DNA from 3 places in the Exiguobacterium sp. s95 genome. Region 2 is predicted to be linked to each of the others. Evidence: predicted binding sites of a transcription regulator. Region 2 holds the regulator's gene; each other region holds the start of a gene.
The links. The regulator LexA, encoded in region 2, represses DNA repair genes until DNA is damaged. The targets are predictions, from matches to a motif close to CGAACATATGTTCG.

Region 1 (4,459 bases), on a different contig from region 2:
CTTCTTCAGCCGCCGACAAATCACTTCGTAACATCGGATTTTTGACATGGAAGTACAGGGCGCCTGCTGGTTTCGCTTGTTGATTAAATAAGACTTCTGATTGTTCGACGACCGTTTTTAAATAGAGCAACATCTGAATCGCAAGACCATAATAAATTTCAGCAAAATCAAGCGCTCGGGCACTCGACTTGTAATCGACAATCCGGACGTACAATTGGTCACCAATCGTCGCTTGGTCGACTCGATCAATTCGACCAGTGAATTCGATTTCCGTTCCATCCGGCAGAGTAAACCGTAACGGCGGGAACATCGCGTTCCCAAAGCTGATTTCAAATAAATCAGGTTCGAAGTCAGACCGTTCTGCTTGTTTGACGAGCATCTTCGCCGTTTGTTCGACGACATCCGTTAATTTTTTCTGAATGTATCCGAACCGATTCGAACTCATCAAAATAGCATTTTGAATGTCTGGTGTCACTTTTTCCACGGCATTTTTCGCAAGTTCTGTGCACGATGCATCATCTAAATCACGCCATTTTCTGCCGGACTCCTTGATGTTGACGGACAAATCATTTAACGCGCCATGAAATAGATTTCCAATGTCGGGTGCCTCGAATTTATATAGTTTTCGTTCCTTCAAACGTAGCCCATACCGTGCAAAATGCTTATAGGAACACGCATTATACGTCTCAAATCTAGAGACACTCGCCTTGATGCTGTCACCGTAAAGGGAACGTGCTAAGTCGTCTGGAAGTTCATCTGCTCGGTTTTGATAAAATAACGCATCGACGAGTAACGCCATTCGTTCTCGTCCTTGACCATTCTCGAGCAATGCATTGTAGACATCAAACCATGACGATTGAATCGGATACCGGCGCTGTAAACGGCGTAACTCGATTGCCGTCGCAGCCGCCGCTCGGTCGGGATCAGTTACGAAATCGAATTGATCATTTGGTGCATGCTCTCCTGCTTCTGCGAAGTGTGTTTTGACAGGACGGTCTTGCAGTAACTGGTACTTGATTTGTTTCACGATGGAGGCTGGTTGTAATGCCTTCCCGTCCTCATCAACAAGAGCATAACTGATATACAACGATTCACTCGGTGCCGTCACTCCGTGGTACAGGTAGTATAATTCGTCATCAAAGACATCCAGTGACGCTTTACCGACCGGAACTCCATGATTGTGAAGGAAATCATGATCTCCTTCCGACAATAGTTTCGACTGGTCTTCGACGAACGGAATCATACCATCATTCGCGCCGAGTAAAAATGCGACTTTTACTCGTTGTAAACGCCCCCGGACATAATCCGTCGCGATGACCTGATCGAGCGATGGTGGGACGAGTGAGAAGCGCAGACTCTCAAGTCCGGTTTCGACCATTTGTACGAATAAGTCTGTCGACAGTTCCGTCTCAGGAGCTGCTGCTTCGAGTTGTTCAAGTAAATGTAAGACCGCTTCATATACTTGATCATGTTCCCGGGCATGACTGAGCTCATTGCGCTCGAGCGCCTCTTGTTTCCAACTGAACAGCCGATCTGTCAACTGGTGTTCTTCAAGGAACTGATAAAGCGAACGCGTATGTTCACTCATTGTTTTTGATTTCTTCAACCGGTCTTGTAACGGGGTAATCGCATCGACGACGAATTGACGCATCCGGTTTAACTCATCCTCTTCTTCGAGTTCCTCCGCCGTCAGACTGACTTCATCCGTTAAGCGTCGTTTCAATTGCCACGGCTTTTGCCACATCGTGCCTTTAATGCCACGTTCTAAGACAAACGTCTCCAATCGATCAAGCGCGAGCCGTTGATCATCTGCCGGGAGTGGCATCAATTCCGTTTTCAGCAGACGAAAGACTGCTTCTTCACGGTAACCGGCGACGACGAGCTCTAAAGCAGACTGAATCAATTCAACAATCGGATGATGAATCATCGTTTCCCGCTTATCAAGGAAATACGGAATATCATAGAGCTGAAACGCACGTTCTAAATGATCCGCATACGGTTCAAGATGTCGTACGATAAAAGCAATTTCATTGAACCGGTAACCATGCTGGCGCACGAGTTGGATTGCCTGGCGGACAGCGGCTTCCGTTTCGACTTGGCGATTGACGGCAGCTGTCACCGTGACCCCGTCCACTTCATGATCGACAGGAGGATAGGCAGGACTCATCAATGATTGTTCTAATGTTTGTAGTCCTTCCGACTTGAACTTAATCGTCCGTTCATAATGGACCTCTTCATGCTCGAGCTGTCGGTCTTGCATCTGTTCGAGCAATTGCATATAACAACGTTGGGAGACCCCAAACTCCGTCTGTTTCGCATAGGGATCGCTCACATCGATTGTAAAGCTGATATGCACTTCTTTTGCTAGTTCCATCAATTTAAGCAACACCTGTTGTTCCTGTAACGAAAACTCATAGAAACCATCAATAAAGAATTGTGTATTACCAAGACCTGCTGTCGGTAACAAGTCGAGTAACGTTGTATAGTAATCATCTGCATGAAGCGCTTTATCCACGATGCGTTCTGAGAACCGCTCATAAATCAGAGCTAAATCATTTAGTTTCGGCGAGCGTTCCGGAGAAAGTCCGCTAATTTGACGTAACATGTCTGGAGCGACGAGCGAACGTTTGAACGTAGCGATCAGTTCATCAAGCCCCTTGTAAAACCCGGGCATATTCTTTGTCCGTTTGAAAATCTTTAACTCATTTTCAACTTCTTCGACGACTTGACGTAATAACAACTGTGTCCCTGTCTCGTCTAAAAACGGAATCGCCTGATTGCCATGATCCCGCATGATATGAAAAGCAAAGCGCCGCAAACTCATGACTTCCATCCGTACTAATCCAGATAGGCGGGCATCCGTCGCAATTCGACGTTCCATCTCAAATGACATTTGATCGGGGACGATAAAATAAATCGGCTCTCCAAGTGGTCGCTCCTCGAGCTCATTGATTACAGTCTCTATTAATTTTGTGGTTTTTCCGGTTCCGGCACGACCGAGGTGCATATGATTCATGGTCATCAGTTCCTCCCTTAGCTCGTTTTTGTATACGTCATTATCTCATAAAACACGAACAAACGTCCGTTTTTGAAGCTATATTTTTCTACTTATTTTTGCTACACTGAAGCCAATTAAAATTAGTTAGACAGGAGGAATACCATGCTATATGATGACATCGGAAAACAACCGATGCTTGAACAGCTAGTCGCTCGCTTTTATCAACTTGTTTATGCCGACCCCATACTTCGTCCGATTTTTCCTGATGATCGTCAACGTGTCGAGCAGGCGCAAGTTATTTTTTTGACACACTTAACAGGTGGTCCACGCCAATATGAGTTAGATGATTCGCGGACGAATTTAGCGATGATTCACCGACTCTTACCAATTGAACAGCAACACGCCTTTCGCTGGATGGAGTTGATGGAAGTGGCCATCTATGAGACACTTTCCAATCGAGCTGTAGCTGAACGTTTGATGGAGCGCTTACGAATTGGTGCATTAAACGTCTTACGGATTTGTGAGGCTCATCAGGAACCGTGAGGGATTTTTCTTTCTCATCTGTCCATTTCCATGTAAAATGAAAGATGGAGGCGATAATTATGACTGAAGAACAAGATAAGAAACCTGATTTAGTGAAATCGGCACTCGAACAAGCAGAGGCGAAAACTGCAGAGGAACCGGTTGAAGAAGAAAAGTCTGACGAGCAAAAGAAACTCGAACATATTAAAGGACTCGTCACATTAGAGCGCGGTTCTGATTACTTCCGTGTCGTCTTTTATGATGACCACAAGCATTTGATTTTCAAGGAACTCGATTATGATCGTGTCGAATTCGTTGGTCGCTTCTATAATGATAGTTTTGACGCGACGAATTTGAAACAGCTCGAAGAAATTGCAGAGAAAGCACTCTCAACTTCGATTCGAAAACGTTTCCTTTAAGATAGGTTATGTATAGAGAAAGCCGCGTCCCTGGATTAAATGAGGGACGCGGCTTTTTTCTTATACGCTTGTTTATTCACTCTCGGGAGTGTTTCTTTTTTTGCGACGAAGTACATATGCGAGTACCCCTCCGGCAACGGCAAGCCCTGTCGCCGCTAAAACGGGAATCAATACTTTCTTCGAAGATAATTTTTGCTTCACTTGCTCTAAGCGAGATTCTGTTACTTCTTTTTGCGCAATCGATGTGCGGCGGTTAATCGTCATATGTTTTGATGCATCTGTGACGACTACTCGCTTTGTCACCCAACGTCGATTTCCTGCCTCGTCGACGATGAGTTGGCGTGTTCGCTTAATATCTTTAATTCGTTTGCCGGGCGTGTTTTCTGGACGGACGATCCGTGAACTAATAAAACGGCGTCCTCCATTAACACCGAAGCCCGGCTGTAATTTTCTACGGTTTAACCATTCATATGATTCATTCATCGTGTAGCGACCAGATCGGCCGCTTCACCTCCCCTTC
Region 2 (4,459 bases):
CACTTTAATAGTAACCTTACTGTAAAAGACCCGAAAAAAAAAAGCAAGTTTGTCGCGTCAAGATGACACAACACCTGCTTTCATTCATAAGACTGGACAACTTCTTTATATTCAAGATAACGCCGATTGACCGTCGCTTTCGAAATATCATGCCCCATGCCGCGTAAGGTCGTCGCGATGTCAGCAAACGTCAAACCAAGTTCACGTAATCGAACGATTTCTTCAATCGGGACTTCCTTTCGACTGCGGCCGGCATTCTCGCCTTGCCGATTGAGATTTTGTTCGGGTCTAAAACCATTATCGACAGCCCGTCGCATGCCGCGTGCGATTTTTGCATTGTGGAGCTTACGCTGGTATTCCTCAACGAGTGAAACGATTTCGAGGACCATCGCTTCCGCATCTGCCAGTTGGTATTCACCGTCTGACTCCATCGTCATCAACTGGACATCATGTTTTTTGAACGTATGCAAAATCGCGATTTTGGCGTTTCCTCGTCCGATTCGTGTATCGTCCGTCACGAGCACCGCTTCCACCAGATGACGCGTTACATAATCAAGAACGGTCAACATCCCTTCTCGCTCTACATCATAGCCACTTTCTTTTTCGACGATGATATCTATGATTTCAAATCCTTTTGTTAAAGCGAGTCCCGACAGTTCTGCTCTTTGCCGCTCCAGTGAGCTCTCTTGTGCTTCTTTTTCCGTCGAGACGCGACAGTAGATTACTACTTTCATCGTACCTCACACCCCTGTTCGTTCATTCAACAACTTTTATATTCTGTCATTGTTGTGCGATTGGTACAACGATTTTGTCTTTCGAAATGACATGTTTTGTTTCGAGCTCATTGTTCTTGATCAGCCAGTCGATGTATTCTTGATTCGTCATCGAACCATCATTGTAGACTTCAGCTACTTGTTCGACTGTTACGTTCTCATCTACCGTGACTGACGCCGTAAGTAATCGGTGGACCTTTTCATCCGGTCGTGGTGTTAAAAGAAAAAGAATGAAAGCAAAACTGAGCGTATAAAACAGAATTGAAAAGGCATGAGTACGAATAGAATGAATCATCATGAATCCCTCCAAATAGGTTATTAGAATAAATGTTCTCGGAACAATTGTTCGCATAATCTATAATAAACACAGAACCAGTGTTCGGTCAATACAAAAACATCGAACAATTGTTTGTGCGCTCATTTGTTCTATGTTATAGTAATTCTAGAAACATATATTCCTAAATCCTAAAAAAACCAATCCGGAAAGAGGTGGCAATTCGTATGCGGAAAATGTCTAAACGTCAACAAGAAATCCTTGACTACATCATCGCTGAAGTGAAGTTAAAGGGCTATCCACCTTCAGTTCGCGAAATTGGTGAAGCTGTTGGTCTTGCTTCAAGCTCAACGGTACACGGTCATTTGGATCGTCTAGAAAAACGTGGACTGATTCGCCGTGACCCGACGAAACCACGCGCGATTGAAATATTGCTTGATAAACCTGAAGAAATCAACGAAGCGATCGTCCATGTCCCCGTTATCGGCAAGGTAACTGCCGGACTTCCGATCACTGCGATTGAAAACATAGAAGAGCATTTCCCACTCCCTGCACATTATGTAGGAAATGAAACCGTCTTTATGTTGACGATTGATGGCGAATCGATGATTAATGCAGGTATTCTTGATGGCGATCGTGTTATCGTGCGTCAACAAAACACAGCAGAAAACGGGGAGATTGTCGTTGCGATGACCGAAGATAGTGAAGCGACAGTCAAACGGTTCTTCTTAGAAGATCAACAGGTACGTCTTCAACCAGAAAATGACTCGATGGACCCGATGTATTTCGATAACGTGTCGATTCTTGGCAAGGTCATCGGCGTTTACCGGACGATTCACTAAGAGAGGGACCAGCTAAGCTGGTCTTTTTTCATGCCTTCTGGAAATGTACATGATACGGTCAACTCCGTTGCCCTAACGGGATATGTTGTTTATTCGGTCGCAACGAACCAAACGGATTGGCTCCCGACCGCTGTCGGAATCGCCGTCGGGACCTTATGGCTTTCGCCCGACTTAGACTTAAAATCGGAACCTTACTATCGTTTTGGCCCTTTGCGTGTCCTTTGGATGCCATACGTTAAAATTATGCCGCACCGCTCCATCTGGTCGCATGGCTTAATCATCGGAGATGTCATCCGCCTACTCTACAGTGCCGCTTTATTGATTCCGCTACTCTTTTTAGCCTTCTATAGTGAAATCATCCAAGCAAGCACGGTCGACTCATTGATTGACGTCATGCCTGCTTTTATTATCGGTGTGATGACCGCAAGTACGATTCATATCATCCTTGATCATACGAGTAGTTGGTTCCGCCCTAAAAAGAAACGAAAAAAACGTCGATCCTGACTTTTTCCATTCAATCATGGAAAAAGTCTTTTTATTATCCAATTCTAATTTTTTTAAACCTAAATATTGAAAATTTCGATTCCTATATTTCAATTATTTGTATTGAAAACGTTATCAATTCGGGTTAGGTTTAAATAGAAAGGCATTATTCGCTTTAATCCAAAGGGAGGGTTTTTGCATGAGTAATTTTATTAGTGAGATGATGGGAACATTGATTCTCGTCCTACTCGGGGATGGCGTCGTCGCCGGTGTCGTTCTGAAGAAAACCAAGTCTGAAAATGGTGGCTGGATTGTCATCACGCTCGCTTGGGGTCTCGCCGTTATGACCGGTGTTTACGTCGCGGCATCCAGTGGTGCCCACTTGAACCCAGCGGTTACTTTGTCGCTCGCGCTCAATTCTGACTTACCGTGGGCAGATGTACCTATCTATATCGCTGCTCAACTTGTCGGAGCATTCCTTGGCGCAGTACTCGTTTGGCTTCATTACATGAAACATTTTGAAGCGACAGAAGATCAAGCCGCAAAACTCGGTGTCTTCGCGACAGGTCCAGCAATCCGTCATACGGGATCAAACTTAGTATCTGAGATCATCGGGACATTCGTTCTCGTCTTTGGTATCTTGGCGCTTGGAGCGAATACGTTTGCAGACGGACTCAATCCATTGATCGTCGGTCTCCTCGTAGTCGTCATCGGTCTTTCGCTTGGTGGTACGACGGGTTATGCAATCAACCCTGCCCGTGACCTTGGTCCACGTATCGCCCACGCGATCTTACCGATTCCGGGTAAGGGATCATCAGACTGGGGTTACTCATGGATTCCGATTGTCGGACCAATCATCGGAGGCGCAATCGCCGTCTTCATCTATCAACTGCTATTTTGATTGAGCATTAGGTATCTTAACTATTCAAGGGGGACTCACAGATGGAAAACAAGTATATTTTAGCACTCGACCAAGGAACGACAAGCTCACGCGCCATCATTTTCGATCATGATGGTCAAATCGTCAACTCTGCTCAACGTGAATTCAAACAATACTTCCCACAACCAGGCTGGGTCGAGCATGATGCAAATGAAATCTGGGGTTCGATTTTAGCAGTCATGGCGGATGCACTCGGAACGGCTGACATCAAACCGAGTCAAATCGCGAGCATCGGAATTACGAACCAACGTGAAACGACAGTCGTCTGGAACAAGGAAACGGGAAAACCAGTTTATCATGCCCTTGTCTGGCAATCGCGTCAAACGGCCGACATTTGTGATGAGCTAAAAGAACAAGGACTCAATCAAAAATTCCGCGATAAAACTGGCTTACTCATCGATGCCTACTTCTCAGGAACAAAAGTCAAATGGATTCTAGATAACGTCGATGGTGCACGTGAGCAAGCAGAGAACGGGGAACTGCTCTTCGGTACAATCGATACGTGGCTCGTCTGGAAGCTCTCAGGTGGAAAAACACATATCACAGACTACACGAATGCCTCACGGACACTCATGTACAACATTTACGAACAACAATGGGATGACGAGTTACTTGAAATCCTGACTGTTCCTAAATCGATGTTGCCAGAAGTCCGTCAATCAAGTGAAGTCTACGACAACACAGTCCCGTATCACTTCTTCGGCTTCGAAGTTCCAATCGCCGGCATCGCCGGTGACCAACAAGCTGCCTTGTTCGGTCAAACGTGTTTTGAACCGGGCGAAGGGAAAAACACATACGGTACAGGTTGCTTCATGTTGATGAACACGGGCGAAAAAGCCGTTTCTTCAGACCACGGACTCCTGACGACGATCGCTTGGGGCGTCGACGGCAAAGTGGAATACGCACTCGAAGGTTCCATCTTCGTTGCCGGTTCTGCAATCCAGTGGTTACGTGACGGTCTCCGGATGCTGAAACATGCGAAAGACTCGGAAGGCTACGCCTTGAAAGTCGATTCAACAGACGGTGTCTACGTCGTTCCTGCTTTCGTTGGTCTCGGTGCACCGTACTGGGATAGCGATGTTCGTGGTGCAATCTTCGGATTGACACGCGGAACGGAAAAAGAACACTTTGTCCGTGCAACACTCGA
Region 3 (4,459 bases), on a different contig from region 2:
CCGCCCGTCCGATCGTCTGAATCAATGATCGCTCGGACCGTAAGAAACCTTCTTTATCCGCATCGAGAATCGTCACGAGCGACACTTCCGGAATATCGAGTCCTTCACGAAGCAGATTGATCCCGACGAGTACGTCATACTTACCAAGCCGCAGATCGCGAATGATTTCAATCCGTTCGAGCGTCTTGATTTCCGAGTGCATGTAGTTGACCTTGACACCGTTCTCTTTTAAATAATCGGTCAAGTCTTCCGACATTTTTTTCGTCAATGTCGTCACGAGAACCCGTTCATTTTTCGCAACGCGGTCCCGGATGTTGTCCATCAAGTAATCGATTTGACCCGTGATCGGATGAATCTCGATTGTCGGATCGACGAGTCCCGTCGGACGAATAATTTGTTCAACCATCTCTTTTGAGTGCTCGAGCTCATAAGGTCCCGGCGTCGCTGAGATATAAATTGCTTGACTGACCTTCTCTTCAAACTCTTCAAAACGAAGCGGCCGGTTATCTTTCGCTGACGGCAAACGGAAACCATGCTCGACGAGGACTTGTTTCCGCGCCTGGTCACCGTTATACATCCCGCGGATTTGCGGTAACGTGACGTGCGACTCATCGGCGACGAGCAAGAAGTCTTTCGGGAAGTAATCGATGAGCGTATACGGCGTCGATCCTTCCGGCATCAGGTTTAAATGACGGGAATAGTTTTCAATTCCTGAGCAGTAACCCATTTCACGCATCATCTCGAGATCGTAGTTCGTCCGTTGCTCAAGACGTTGCGCTTCAAGTAACATCCCGTCTTCACGCATCTTCGCGAGTTGCGTCTCAAGTTCGACTTCGATGTTCGCGATTGCTTTTTGAAGACGTGTGTCCCCCGTCACGAAGTGGGACGCCGGGAAGATTGAGATATGTTCACGATCGGCGATGATTTCACCTGTCAACGGATCCATGTCGCGAATCCGTTCGATTTCGTCACCAAAAAATTCGACACGGACACATTGTTCGTCTCGTGACGCCGGGAAAATCTCGACGACATCACCACGGACACGAAACCGCCCGCGCTGGAAGTCGATGTCATTTCGTTCATATTGAATGTCAATCAAACGACGGAGCATCTCGTTACGCCCCATCTCGTTGCCGACACGAAGCGACAACACGTGATTATTGTATTCTTCCGGGTTACCGAGACCGTAGATACACGAGACGGACGCAACGATCAAGACGTCATCTCGCTCAAACAAGGAAGATGTCGCCGAGTGACGGAGTTTATCAATCTCATCGTTGATGGACGAGTCTTTTTCGATGAACGTGTCCGTCGACGGGACATACGCTTCCGGTTGATAGTAATCATAAAAGCTGACGAAGTACTCGACCGCGTTGTTCGGGAAAAATTCTTTGAACTCCGAGTACAGTTGCCCGGCCAGTGTTTTATTATGCGCCAGGACTAACGTCGGCTTTTTAATCTCTTTGATGACGTTCGAGACGGTGAACGTCTTACCGGTTCCGGTCGCTCCGAGTAACGTTTGATGCCGCTCGCCGTTCTTGACGCCGGTGACCAATTGTTTAATGGCAGCCGGCTGATCGCCGCCTGGTTCAAATGGTGACACTAACTCAAAATCCATCGCTAACTTCCCCCTCATTCCGTAAAAAATCTATCTTTATTGTATCACTTTACGAACAAACATTCGATTATGAAGTGCTCCTTCTAGGAAGTTACCCGTTTTTCCAAAAAAGAAAAAGTCCCGGTACGGATTATCTCTGAAAAAGATAAAGTTCACTCAAGAAACAACAACATCCCCTACCACTCACGTGATAGAGGATGCTCATTATTGAAGCGTTCGAATTTTCGTCCGGCGATTCCCCGGCTCACTGACGAACATGATGCCGAGTTCATGATGATCTTGTTCATAAAAAGCCCGTTGCGCAAACCGAACATCTCCATTATGATTCATCACTTCGAGACGTAAGTATGGTTTATGCTTTTGAATCGCTTCATAGAAGCTCGTCTCGGAATCAACAAAATCACCGTTGACCTTATAGATGGCTTCTCCGGGTACGAGCCCCATTTCTGATGCCGGTAATCCAGGGAACGTCCCCAGGATGACGACACCCCGTTTTCCATTGAGGAAAATCGGCGTCGCTGAACGGTTCAAGCGTTTGACCCGTTGGTGCAAGATGATGTGCAAGACGAGCAGGAGCGGTAGACCGAATAACCATTCTTCCCGGTTCGTCACGTACGCACCCAGTGTCAACAAGACCGCGAGTAACAATGTGATGACGCGACCCCGAATCAATGGACGCATCAACTCAGCCGGCAATTTTCCTGTGAACAGAAAACTGAAGCCGAGCGGGAAAAAGAGCACGAGCGGGACGTACTCCGGAAAAGCGAACCGCGGAAACCATTCCTCGAGACTACTGCCTGGAACAATGACGAGCAACGGAATCAACCACAGTTTGTTCGCGGACAACCCACCGATGAAACGCCCCCGCTTCGATAAGACGAGTGATGGGGACAACTGCTTTTGACCGCGCCACGCGACGAGCGCCAATTCTGCCAGCAGCGTCAAGCTCGCAAGCAACAGCAACGTCGTCGCGTCGACCTCTTTAATCCCGTCCATCCGTTCATCCGTCACGAACCACCCGATAAGTGCCAAAACGCTGAGCGGCCAAAGCGGCAAGTTAAACCGGACGACGCCAATCACTAATGTCACGGCAGCGAGCGCCGTAAAGGCGACAATGAAGACCGGGCTGACGGTCACCTGTAAACTCAAACTGATTGCAGATAAAACAATCCCGACGAGCAGACCGGGCAGTAATGTCTCAAAAATGTCGGTCCGTTGATCGCGTGATTTCGAGCGGAACAAGTTCCGTTCTCGCCTGACGCGACGAATACCGATTACAACACTGACTAGAATGGCTAACCACAGGATTGGACTAGCGATAAGACTAATCACTGTCCAACCGATTCCATCGAATAATTCCACGCCCATTCAGACCTCTTTCCGTGATTTATTCAGCAGCAACTTCAAGTGCCTTGATGCGTTGTACATCATTTTTCGAGTCTTCTAACTTTTTCAAAAGACGTGTCTCCATCTCGGAAGCCGTCACCGGGTCAATCTTACCCGTGACTTCGAGCTTGGCATCTTTTTGAAGTTGTTCGACTGCTTGTTTCATCGTGTCGCCATAATACCCATCCTGCCCTTTCGGATCGTAACCGATCGCTTCGAGCACGAGATGTGCATTCTCGACAGATTTTCCATAGTCCCCGACATTGAGCGCTTTGTCATCCGTCAATATTTTCGTGACATTGAAATACGCGGGTTGTTTGACTTCAACGGTCGGTTTAACCCCTTTTTTGTGAATCCAGTTCCCGTCTGGCGTCAACCATTTGTTCGTTGTCAGCTTCAGGTCACTGCCATCTTTTAAGTCATACGCACTTTGGACGATCCCTTTACCGAATGACTTTGTACCGACGACTTCTGCACCGGCGCCTTCTTTCAGACCGGCGGCTAAAATTTCTGACGCTGACGCGGAACCGCTATCTTCCAACACGACGATGTTATAAGGTTTCTTCGCGTCCGCCTTCCCGAATTCCTGCGTCCGGTCGCCTTTATTGTCTTCGACCTGGAAAATCGGTGTATCTTTCGGAATGAATGGCGCAATCATTTTCGAAACTGCCGTCAACAGTCCGCCCGGGTTTCCCCGGACGTCAATGACGAGTCCATCGATATTCTTCGCTTCGAGAGCAGCGAGTTGCTTTTCGAACTCTTCTGCAGTCGGGTCAGAGAACTGAGTCACTTGGAGTACACCAATCGTTTTCCCGTTCACTTGTTCTGTTTCCGAATAAACGGTCTCAATCGGAATCGTATCGCGTTCAATCGTGATTTTCATCGGGTCTTGTCCCCCGCGTTGAATCGTCAAGACGACTTCCGTCCCTTTTTCACCACGAATCTTTTTGACAGCTTGATCCGTCTTTTGACCTTTCGTCGACTTGCCATCGATTTCTATAATGACGTCACCCGGCTTGATTCCTGCTTTTTCAGCGGGTGCCCCTTTAATCGGAGCGACGATGACAATTGCCTCACCCTTTTGCTCCAGTGTCGCGCCAATTCCTTCAAACGATGAAGACAGATTCGTGTTGAACGACGCCGTTTCCGATTCATCCATATAGACCGAGTAGGGATCGTCAAGCACTTCCGTCATCCCACTGAGTGCTCCTTCAAGCAATTCTTGATCCGTGACATCTTCTAGGTAATACTGTGAAATCATCTGGCGGACTTGATCAACCTTTTTCCAGTCCCCCGATTCGCCCGATGAACTGGTCGTCACCGTGTCGGTACCACCTGTTGCTAACATACCGACTGCGCCTGCCCCTAGGCCAAGTCCGAATGTACTGACTGCTATGACTGCCGTTGTAGATTTTTTCACGCTTGATTCCTCGTTTCCGGTGTAAACCTGCTATT

Region 1: the regulator LexA is predicted to act here: its motif matches at 3,072-3,085, upstream of addB (helicase-exonuclease AddAB subunit AddB).
Region 3: the regulator LexA is predicted to act here: its motif matches at 1,671-1,684, upstream of uvrB (excinuclease ABC subunit UvrB).

The regions. Positions count from the first base shown of each region.
Region 1 is NZ_JACSMM010000003.1:39,022-43,480, reverse strand. Features, by position in the region: gene addB (helicase-exonuclease AddAB subunit AddB) at 1-3,022, opposite strand, end outside; gene KNP99_RS07490 (truncated hemoglobin) at 3,161-3,541, shown strand; gene KNP99_RS07485 (hypothetical protein) at 3,601-3,939, shown strand; gene KNP99_RS07480 (hypothetical protein) at 4,012-4,422, opposite strand.
Region 2 is NZ_JACSMM010000001.1:50,337-54,795, reverse strand. Features, by position in the region: gene KNP99_RS00275 (YneB family resolvase-like protein) at 81-734, opposite strand; gene yneA (cell division suppressor protein YneA) at 781-1,068, opposite strand; gene lexA (transcriptional repressor LexA) at 1,275-1,889, shown strand; gene KNP99_RS00260 (metal-binding protein) at 1,920-2,393, shown strand; gene KNP99_RS00255 (MIP/aquaporin family protein) at 2,572-3,273, shown strand; gene glpK (glycerol kinase GlpK) at 3,315-4,459, shown strand, end outside.
Region 3 is NZ_JACSMM010000002.1:115,274-119,732, reverse strand. Features, by position in the region: gene uvrB (excinuclease ABC subunit UvrB) at 1-1,618, opposite strand, end outside; gene KNP99_RS05255 (PDZ domain-containing protein) at 1,823-2,986, opposite strand; gene KNP99_RS05250 (S41 family peptidase) at 3,006-4,424, opposite strand.